3 regions of the Pseudomonas sp. GL_090 genome follow, and region 1 is predicted to be linked to each of the others. Evidence: predicted binding sites of a transcription regulator. Region 1 holds the regulator's gene; each other region holds the start of a gene.
What was found. Region 1 encodes sigma-54, which starts transcription at its own class of promoters, with help from an activator protein. Its sites were predicted from a motif close to ANTGGCATNNANNTTGCTNT; they were not measured.
Positions count from the first base shown of each region.

Region 1 (3,277 bases):
ACCTGGACGTCAGCCACCAGCCGATGCACGGCCGTGCAAAAGCCGGTATCGGCTACCTGCCGCAGGAAGCATCGATCTTTCGCAAGCTGTCGGTGGCCGACAACATCATGGCCATCCTCGAGACCCGCAAGGAACTCGACAAGGCCGGCCGTCGCAAGGAGCTGGAAAGCCTGCTGCAGGAGTTCCACATCAGCCACATCCGCGACAACCTGGGCATGAGCCTGTCCGGTGGTGAGCGCCGTCGCGTGGAAATCGCCCGCGCCCTGGCCACCAACCCGAAATTCATCCTCCTCGACGAACCCTTCGCCGGCGTGGACCCGATTTCGGTCGGCGACATCAAGCAGATCATTCACCACCTCAAGGCCAAAGGCATTGGCGTGCTGATCACGGACCACAACGTTCGTGAAACCCTGGATATCTGTGAAACCGCCTACATCGTCAATGACGGTCAACTGATCGCCGAAGGCGACGCAGAGACCATCCTGGCCAACGATCTGGTCAAGGAAGTGTATCTGGGCCATGAGTTCCGCCTGTAAGCGCTGAGCTGTGCCCAGGCAGTCGCCCGGGCACCTGACCGGCCCACTCACCAGCGCCTCGTGCCGACAAGCGTGGTCAGCCCCCGACAAGGGCAGCGCAGCAACACAACTTTATAGTTTTTTATTGTTACAGCGCTCTAGGCAAATCCTTCAGTTTCAGGCATATAATTTGCTTAAGTTTGGCGCCCCGGCGCCCTGTAGTGGATGGCGCATGTGCGCCGGCGAATAAGGTGTTAAGCCCCTGCCATGAAACCATCGCTAGTCTTGAGAATGGGCCAGCAGCTGACGATGACACCGCAGCTGCAACAGGCCATCCGCCTGCTCCAATTGTCGACCCTGGACCTGCAACAGGAAATCCAGGAGGCCCTGGAGTCCAATCCGATGCTCGAACGCCAGGAAGAAGGCGACGACTTCGACAACTCCGACCCCTTGGCCGACAACGCCGAACAAAAGCCCAACACGGATATTCAGGAACCTTCCTACCAGGAAAGCGCCCCTACGGTTGATAACCTTGAGGAAGGCGACTGGAACGAACGCATTCCCAACGAACTTCCCGTCGATACTGCCTGGGAAGACGTTTACCAGACCAGCGCCAGCAGCCTGCCCAGCAACGACGATGACGAGTGGGACTTCACCACCCGCACATCGGCCGGCGAAAGCCTGCAGAGCCACTTGCTGTGGCAACTGAACCTGGCCCCGATGTCCGACACCGATCGCCTGATCGCCGTGACCCTGATCGACTGCATCAACAATCAAGGTTACCTGGACGAAACCCTCGAGGAGATCCTCGAAGCCTTCGACCCGGAACTGGACATCGAACTGGACGAAATCGAAGCCGTCCTGCACCGCATCCAGCAATTCGAGCCTGCCGGCATCGGCGCCCGCAACCTGGGCGAATGCCTGCTGCTGCAATTGCGCCAGCTGCCTGCCAAGACCCCTTGGCTGGCCGAGGCCAAGCGCCTGGTCACCGATTACATCGACCTGCTTGGCAGCCGCGACTACAGCCAGTTGATGCGTCGCATGAAGCTCAAGGAAGACGAACTGCGCCAGGTCATCGAACTGGTCCAGAGCCTCAACCCGCGCCCGGGCTCGCAGATCGAGTCCACCGAAGCCGAGTATGTCGTTCCTGACGTCATCGTGCGCAAGGACAACGAGCGCTGGCTGGTGGAGCTCAATCAGGAGTCGGTGCCACGGCTGCGGGTCAATGCCCAATACGCCGGTTTCGTGCGCCGCGCCGACACCAGTGCCGACAACACCTTCATGCGCAATCAGTTGCAGGAGGCCCGCTGGTTCATCAAGAGCCTGCAAAGCCGCAATGAAACCCTGATGAAGGTTGCCACCCAGATCGTCGAGCATCAGCGCGGGTTCCTCGAATATGGCGACGAAGCCATGAAGCCGCTGGTCCTGCATGACATCGCCGAAGCGGTAGGCATGCATGAATCGACGATTTCACGGGTGACCACCCAGAAGTTCATGCACACCCCCCGGGGCATTTATGAACTGAAGTACTTTTTCTCCAGTCACGTAAGCACCTCCGAAGGCGGCGAATGCTCGTCCACGGCGATCCGGGCGATCATCAAAAAACTGGTTGCAGCGGAAAATCAGAAAAAGCCGTTGAGTGACAGCAAGATCGCTGGTTTACTGGAGGCACAAGGCATTCAGGTGGCTCGCCGCACCGTCGCCAAGTACCGCGAATCCCTCGGGATCGCGCCTTCGAGCGAACGCAAGCGGTTGATGTAGAGCCACGCCACAGCGTTCCAGTGGTAGATCATCTGATCTACCGCTTTATGCACTGGCAACGAAGGAGAAGCTGTATGCAAGTCAACATCAGTGGACACCAACTGGAAGTGACCGAACCTCTTCGCACCTACATCGGCGAAAAACTCGAACGATTGGAGCGACATTTCGACAAGATCACTAATGTGCAGGTCACGATGACCGTCGAAAAACTGAAGCAGAAAATCGAAGCCACGCTGCATATTCCCGGGAATGAAGTGGTCGCCAACGCGGAACATACCGATATGTACGCCGCGATCGACGCACTCACCGACAAGCTGGATAAACAACTCAAAAAGCATAAGGAAAAGACCCAGAGCCTCCTCCAGGGCGCAACCGGTCGTTAACACTCCCTACCCATGATCCGACTTGAAAGTATCCTGACCCCCGGCCGTTCCCTGGTGAACGTGCCGGGAGGCAGTAAAAAGAAAGCCCTCGAACAAATTGCCAATCTGATCGCCCGCGAAGTGCCGGCCCTGGAGATGCAAGATGTCTTCGAGGCACTGATCGCCCGTGAAAAACTCGGCTCCACCGGGTTTGGCAATGGCATCGCCATTCCACATTGCCGTCTCAAGGGCTGTGTTTCGCCCATCAGTGCATTGATGCACCTGGACGCCCCTATCGATTTCGACGCCATCGATGGCGCGCCGGTTGACCTGCTGTTCGTGCTGCTGGTCCCGGAAGCCGCCACCGATGCGCACCTTGAGCTGCTGCGCCAGATCGCCAGCATGCTCGACCGCAAGGAAGTGCGCGAAAAGCTGCGAAGTGCTGCAAGCAACGAAGCCCTGTATCAGGTTGTCCTGGACGAGCAAAACGGTCAGTAATCATGCGCTTGATCATCGTCAGTGGCCGTTCCGGCTCAGGTAAAAGTACCGCCCTCAACGTTCTTGAGGACAACGGCTACTACTGCATCGACAACCTGCCCGCCGGTCTGCTGCCGGAGCTGGCCGAACGCGCCCTGGTTC
Region 1 covers NZ_CM174452.1:957,874-961,150, reverse strand. Annotated here, with positions in the region: gene lptB (LPS export ABC transporter ATP-binding protein) at 1-536, shown strand, start outside; gene AC3ITA_RS04165 (RNA polymerase factor sigma-54) at 783-2,276, shown strand; gene hpf (ribosome hibernation-promoting factor, HPF/YfiA family) at 2,351-2,659, shown strand; gene ptsN (PTS IIA-like nitrogen regulatory protein PtsN) at 2,672-3,136, shown strand; gene rapZ (RNase adapter RapZ) at 3,139-3,277, shown strand, end outside.

Region 2 (3,277 bases), 2.4 Mb from region 1:
TGCAGCGACCGTTTCGCCCGCGTCATTCTTGCCGTCCCAGATGAAGCTGGCGTTGCCTGCTTTCTGAGCACCCAGGTCGATGGTGCGTACGGTCTTGCCGTCCGCATCAGTGATCTTCAGGGTCGCGGCGGCCACCGACGATGGCACCACCACCGTACCGCTGAGGCTCTTCGACGTGTCGACCACAGCCTTGTCACCGGGTGCAATGACCGAACGCCCCACCAGCGAAGAAGCCTGCAATGCCTGGGACGAGTTGTAGTTGCTGGCCAGCCCGCTCACGGTGTCGTTGAGCGAGGTGATGCCTTCCAGGCTGCTGAACTGCGCCAACTGGGCCACGAAAGCACCGTTGTCTTGCGGCTCCAGCGGGTTCTGGTTTTTCAGCTGGGTCACCAGCAACTGCAGGAATGCATCCTTGCCCAGAGCTTTGTTGCCCGTGGCGCTGCCGGTTGCCGACGCAAGACCATCAGTCGTGGTGGTGGTCTTGACCGAAGAGTTGGCCAGGATGTCCTTGAGGCTCAAACCACTGGTGGAATCGGTAACACTCATCTGAGTCGCCCCTTATCACTGACCGAGGGTCAGGACCTTCTGCATCATGGTTTTGGCGGTGTTCATCATTTCGGCGTTGGTCTGGAACGAACGGCTCGCGGAAATCATGTCGGCCATTTCTTCAACCACGTTGACGTTCGGGTAGTAGACGTAACCCTTGGCATCGGCCGCCGGATGGTTCGGCTCGTAGCGAGCTTCGAGGTTGCTCTGGTCTTCGACCACACCCAGCACCTGCACGCCCTCACCGGCGGCGTCCTGGCTCTGGAACAGCGAGTCGCTGCCGCCGCTCTGCCCGCCCTGGAACATGGTGGCGAATACCGGGTGGCGCGCACGGTAGGTCTGGTCGATGCTCGACGAGACGGTCTCGGCGTTGGCGATGTTCGAAGCGACGGTGTTCAAGCGCGTGGTCTGCGCACTCATGCCGCTACCGGCAATGTTGAAAACACTGGATAGAGACATGGCTTACTCTCCGCGCAGGGCTGACACCAGCCCTTTGAATTTGCTGTTGAGCAGGGTGAAGCTGGCCTGGAAGCCGATCGCGTTTTCCGCGTAGTTCGACTGTTCGAGCTGAGCATCCACGGTGTTCTGGTCGATCGACGGTTGCATCGGCGTGCGATACAGCAACGATTCGTCGCCATTGCCCAGGCCTTCAGCCTCGATATGACGGCTGTTGGTCATGTTCAAGGCGAAGGTGCCGCTTTTGGTTTTCTCGTTCTGCTCGGCGAGCACTTTCGAGAAGTCCAGGTCCCGAGCCTTGTAGTTCGGGGTATCGGCGTTGGCAATGTTATTGGCCAGGACTTCGGCACGCTGGGCGCGGAAGCCCAGGGCTTGTTCGTGGATACCGAGCGCTTTATCGAAGCTGATGCTCATGTCGGGAAACCTTCGGGTGACCTGATTTTTCGTAGGATCCACTTAGCAAGCCCCATGCCAATTCAAAAACCCCCGAAAACCGGGGCTTTCCCGGACATGGCAACGCGGCAATGCCAGAAAAGCGGCAACGGTTTTCCGCCGCATGCCGCTTTTCTGCCGCCTCCTCACCCTTTCAGAACACCACCGGCCACTGTGTGCGAGCCTGCTCGCGATAGCGGTGTATCTGGCAAAGTTGAGTTCAACTGTCAGGACGCCATCGCGAGCAGGCTCGCTCCTACAGGAGAATGCAGTGCTGGCGAAAAATCAGCAGACAAAAAAACGGGAGCCCCTGAGGACTCCCGTTTTTTTGACAACACCAACAGAATCACTTCGCCTGGTAAATGATCCCCGGGCTGCACTGGACCATCTGGTAATGATCCGGCAAGCCGTTCAGCGCTTCGGAAGCACCGAGGAACAGGTAACCGCCCGGCTTCAACGTGCTGTGGATGCGCAACAGGATGTCCTTCTTCACCTCGGCGGAGAAGTAGATCAACACGTTGCGGCAAAACACGATGTCGAACTTGCCGAGGGCCGCGTAGCTGTCCAGCAGGTTGAACGAGCGAAATTCCACACGGCTCTTGATCGGTGCCTTGATCGCCCAGCGCCCCGGCCCTTTCGGGTCGAAGTAACGCTGCAGCCGCTCAGGCGACAGACCGCGGCCGATGGCCAGGCTGTCGTACTCGCCGTTCTTGCAGTTGTTCAGCATGGTGCCGGACAGGTCGGTGGCAACAATCTGCACCCCCATCCGCAACTGGCCCATGTTGACCCGTTCGAACTCGTCGATGGACATCGACAGCGAATACGGTTCCTGGCCCGACGAGCACGCTGCCGACCAGATGCGCAGGCGCTGGCCGGGACTGGCCTTGATCGCTTCGGGCAGTACCTTGTTCTTCAAGACTTCAAACGGGTAAGTGTCACGAAACCACAGGGTTTCGTTGGTGGTCATGGCATCCACCACCTGCTCGCGCAAACCGCTACGCGGCTGGGTCTGCATGCGCTGAACCAGTTCCCCCAAAGACTTGATGCCTTGCTGTTCCATCAGTTTATTGAGACGGCTGGAGACCAGGTACTGCTTGTTTTCACCGAGCAAAATGCCACAGGCTTTTTCCAGGAATACCCGGAACTGTTCGAAATCCAAATTACCCGTAGACAATGATGCCGCCTCTTAAATCGTGTTGACTGCCAGGGACACGGGCCCCTGGCTGATATCTGCTGCTTTGATCCGGTCGACTACCCGGGATGCCAGGTCATCAGGACGGAACTTGGCCAGGAAGTCATCGGCACCGACCTTCTTGACCATCGCCTGATTGAATACCCCCGACAACGAAGTATGCAGGATGATATGAAGCTTTTGCATGCGCGGGTCGTTGCGGATTTCCGCCGTCAGGGTGTACCCGTCCATCTCCGGCATCTCGATGTCGGAGATCATCATCAGGAACTCTTCTTCCGGCTTCTTGCCCTCGTCGACCAGTTTGCGCAGGTAGTCCAGCGCCTGCCGACCATCGTTCAACGCCACCACTTCGACGCCGACCGTTTGCAGGCAACGCGTGACCTGCTTGCGCGCCACCGACGAGTCGTCGACCGTCAGCACGCGCAACGAAAGCGCCTTGTGCTGGGTTTCGACATCCACCACACCGACGGAAATCGCTTCCGGCGTCGGCGCCACTTCCGCCAGCACCTTCTCGACGTCGATGATTTCGACCAACTGATTGTCGACCCGCGTCACCGCCGTCAGGTAATGATCGCGCCCGGTTCCCTTGGGCGGCGGATGGATCTCCTCCCAGTTCATGTTGACGATGCGTTCCACCGAACGCACCAGGAA
Region 2 covers NZ_CM174452.1:4,918,274-4,921,550, forward strand. Annotated here, with positions in the region: gene flgD (flagellar hook assembly protein FlgD) at 1-546, opposite strand, end outside; gene flgC (flagellar basal body rod protein FlgC) at 562-1,005, opposite strand; gene flgB (flagellar basal body rod protein FlgB) at 1,009-1,416, opposite strand; gene cheR (protein-glutamate O-methyltransferase CheR) at 1,781-2,608, opposite strand; gene AC3ITA_RS22105 (chemotaxis protein CheV) at 2,621-3,277, opposite strand, start outside.
Region 2: the regulator sigma-54 is predicted to act here: its motif matches at 1,459-1,478, upstream of flgB (flagellar basal body rod protein FlgB).

Region 3 (3,277 bases), 1.1 Mb from region 1:
GAGTAACTCGTCCGTTACCAGATGAAAGCCCCGGGGCCTCGCCCGCAAGGTAATCAGAGTCTGTTGCCACATACAGTTCTCCGCACGTTCGGGGCGCATTCTAGCGCGCTCTGGGAAAAAACAAAGGCCCTAATATTCCTTCAATCCTGTAAGCCTTTGGCTGCACAAAAACACCCGACGCAAACATCGTAAAACCTGTAGGAAAAAACCTTTCAGCTCAGCCTTCAATGACAAATTCCAGACAAAAAAATGCCCGGCAAGCCGGGCAAGTTTTTTATCCGCGTGCTTACAAGTTGTAGCCGCGTTCGTTGTGAAGCGCCAGATCGATGCCGACCGCTTCTTCTTCTTCGTTGATGCGCAGGCCCATGACCATATCCAGCACCTTGAGGATGATGTAGGTAGCGATCGCGGTGTAGATCACCGTGAAGCCCACGCCTTTGCACTGAATCCACACTTGTGCGGCGATGTCGGTCACGGTGCCGAAGCCACCCAGGGACGGAGCAGCGAACACACCGGTCAGGATTGCGCCGAGGATACCGCCGATACCGTGCACACCAAAGGCGTCCAGGGAATCGTCATAGCCGAGCTTGCGCTTGAGGGTGGTGGCGCAGAAGAAGCACACCACGCCAGCCGCCAGACCGATAACCAACGCGCCCATCGGGCCAACGGTGCCGGCAGCCGGGGTGATTGCCACCAGTCCGGCAACCACGCCCGAAGCGATGCCCAGTGCGCTAGGTTTGCCGTGGGTGAGCCACTCGGCAAACATCCAGCCCAGTGCGGCAGCAGCGGTAGCGATTTGAGTCACCAGCATCGCCATGCCGGCGGTGCCGTTGGCCGCAGCGGCGGAACCGGCGTTGAAACCGAACCAGCCGACCCACAGCATGGCCGCGCCCATCAGGGTGTAACCGAGGTTGTGCGGCGCCATCGGCGTGGTCGGGAAGCCCTTGCGCTTGCCCAGCACCAGGCAGGCAACCAGACCAGCCACACCGGCGTTGATGTGCACCACGGTGCCGCCGGCGAAATCGAGCACGCCCCAGTCCCACATCAGGCCACCGTTGCCGGACCAGACCATGTGCGCGATCGGCGCATACACCAGGGTGAACCAGATACCCATGAACACCAGCATCGCGGAGAACTTCATCCGCTCGGCGAACGCACCGACAATCAGCGCCGGGGTGATGATCGCGAAGGTCATCTGGAAGGTGACGAATACCGCCTCGGGAAACAGCGCCGCAGGGCCGGTCAGGCTGGCTGGCGTGATGCCGGCGAGGAACGCCTTGCCCATGCCGCCGAAGAAGGAGTTGAAGTTGACGACGCCCTGCTCCATGCCCGTGGTATCGAACGCGATGCTGTAGCCATAGATGACCCACAGGACGCTGATCAGACCGGTAATGGCGAAGCACTGCATCATCACGGAAAGAATGTTTTTCGACCGAACCATGCCGCCGTAGAACAGCGCGAGGCCGGGAATGGTCATGAACAGCACCAAGGCTGTCGAGGTCATCATCCAGGCGGTGTCGCCGGAGTTGAGGACCGGGGCCGCCACTTCGTCTGCCGCCAGAGCAAGGCTGGGCATTACGATGGACAACAGGGCTCCTAGCCCTGCGAATTTACGCAGAGTCATATTGTTTTCTCCTGGGGCGTTGGGTTTGTGGCGGCTTAGATTGCGTCGGTATCGGTTTCGCCGGTACGGATGCGAATCGCCTGTTCCAGATTGACCACGAAGATCTTGCCGTCACCGATCTTGCCGGTGTTGGCAGCCTTGGTGATGGCCTCGATTACCCGGTCCAGATCCTTGTCGTCGATGGCGACGTCGATCTTCACCTTGGGCAGGAAATCGACCACGTATTCCGCGCCGCGATACAGCTCGGTGTGACCCTTCTGCCGACCAAAGCCTTTGACTTCAGTGACGGTAATGCCCTGCACGCCGATCTCGGACAGCGACTCGCGTACGTCGTCCAGCTTGAACGGCTTGATGATGGCAGTGACTAGCTTCATGAAAACTCTCTCCCGAATTGGTGGACTTGCCCCAGGAAAACAAACCCGACTCAAGTCTAAGCGCAGTGCCTGGCTTTGTAACGCATCGTCGGCCCTGACCTGCCCGTCCGACGCTCCTCACGAAACACTCCCCCGCTTCGCTTGGCGCACTGCGTTCGTCACAGTGACTGCATCAGTGCATGGGTCATCAGGGTCTAAGCAGAAAGCTTGCCATCTCCACAAAAACTACTGTTTTCAAGCCTTTACCCGCAGATGACTGCCACTTCGCAACAACAGCCGACGCGATACGCACAACAACGGTGCGACACCGCCCGTCCCCATGCGCGAAAAGCGTGCATCCCTTGCCCGCGCAAATGACTATAGACACTGCGTGATACACTGCCCGTCATTGTTTCCAGGACATTGCCCATGCTCGCGCCAAAAGACTTCCTCGACGCCCTCACCGGCACCGCCTCCCGCCTCTTCAGCGGCGACACGCCTCTGCCGAAAGCTGAAATCGAAAGCCAGTTCAAGATGTTGCTGCAGAGTGGCTTCAGCAAACTGGATCTGGTGAGCCGGGAAGAATTCGATAGCCAGATGGTTGTGCTGGCGCGCACGCGGGCGCGGCTGGAGAGCCTTGAAGCGAAAGTGGCGGAGCTGGAAGCGAAGCTGAATCCGCCGACCGAATAAATTCTGATGTGAAATGCAGCCCCCCTGTGGGAGCGAGCCTGCTCGCGATTGAAGGTCGGAACGACCTTGCGCTTCACCTGTAGGACCTGCCGAAGGTTCGGGCCGCGTTCGGACGATCTTTTGATCTTCAGCCCCGCAACAATCCCGGCAACGTCCTACAAACATCACACCGCCGTCCGATTGCGTCGCCAGGTATCCGGTCTCTAAGCTCATCCCAATGCTGAATATTCAGCACTGGGTTTGGCGACCTGGAACCAAGCAATGCACCGCAACCATCCGTTTTCGGGCAATTATCTCGATTCGAATTATGGCGGCTGTGTGTGGGAGACCTTAAGGTCTGCCGGTATTCGCTTGGCCGGTTCGCCAACCCGCACGCAGCTGCCACCCTTATTGTTTGGCGACGATAAATGGCAGTTATCTATCAAGCGAACTTGGGTACTGCTCCATGGAAGAAAACTTTCTAATCCCTCACATCTTCACCCGCCACAAGCTTCACCTCCACGCCTTACTCCTTCAAAACCAACCGTGGCTCTGCGCTCGCGACCTTGGCCGACTACTACGCATCTATCTCAACGAACGCCTAGTCCAGAAACTCGATCCTGACCAATAT
Region 3 covers NZ_CM174452.1:6,175,214-6,178,490, forward strand. Annotated here, with positions in the region: gene AC3ITA_RS28010 (secondary thiamine-phosphate synthase enzyme YjbQ) at 1-72, opposite strand, end outside; gene AC3ITA_RS28015 (ammonium transporter) at 287-1,624, opposite strand; gene glnK (P-II family nitrogen regulator) at 1,660-1,998, opposite strand; gene AC3ITA_RS28025 (accessory factor UbiK family protein) at 2,407-2,667, shown strand; gene AC3ITA_RS28030 (BRO-N domain-containing protein) at 3,113-3,277, shown strand, end outside.
Region 3: the regulator sigma-54 is predicted to act here: its motif matches at 2,194-2,213, upstream of glnK (P-II family nitrogen regulator).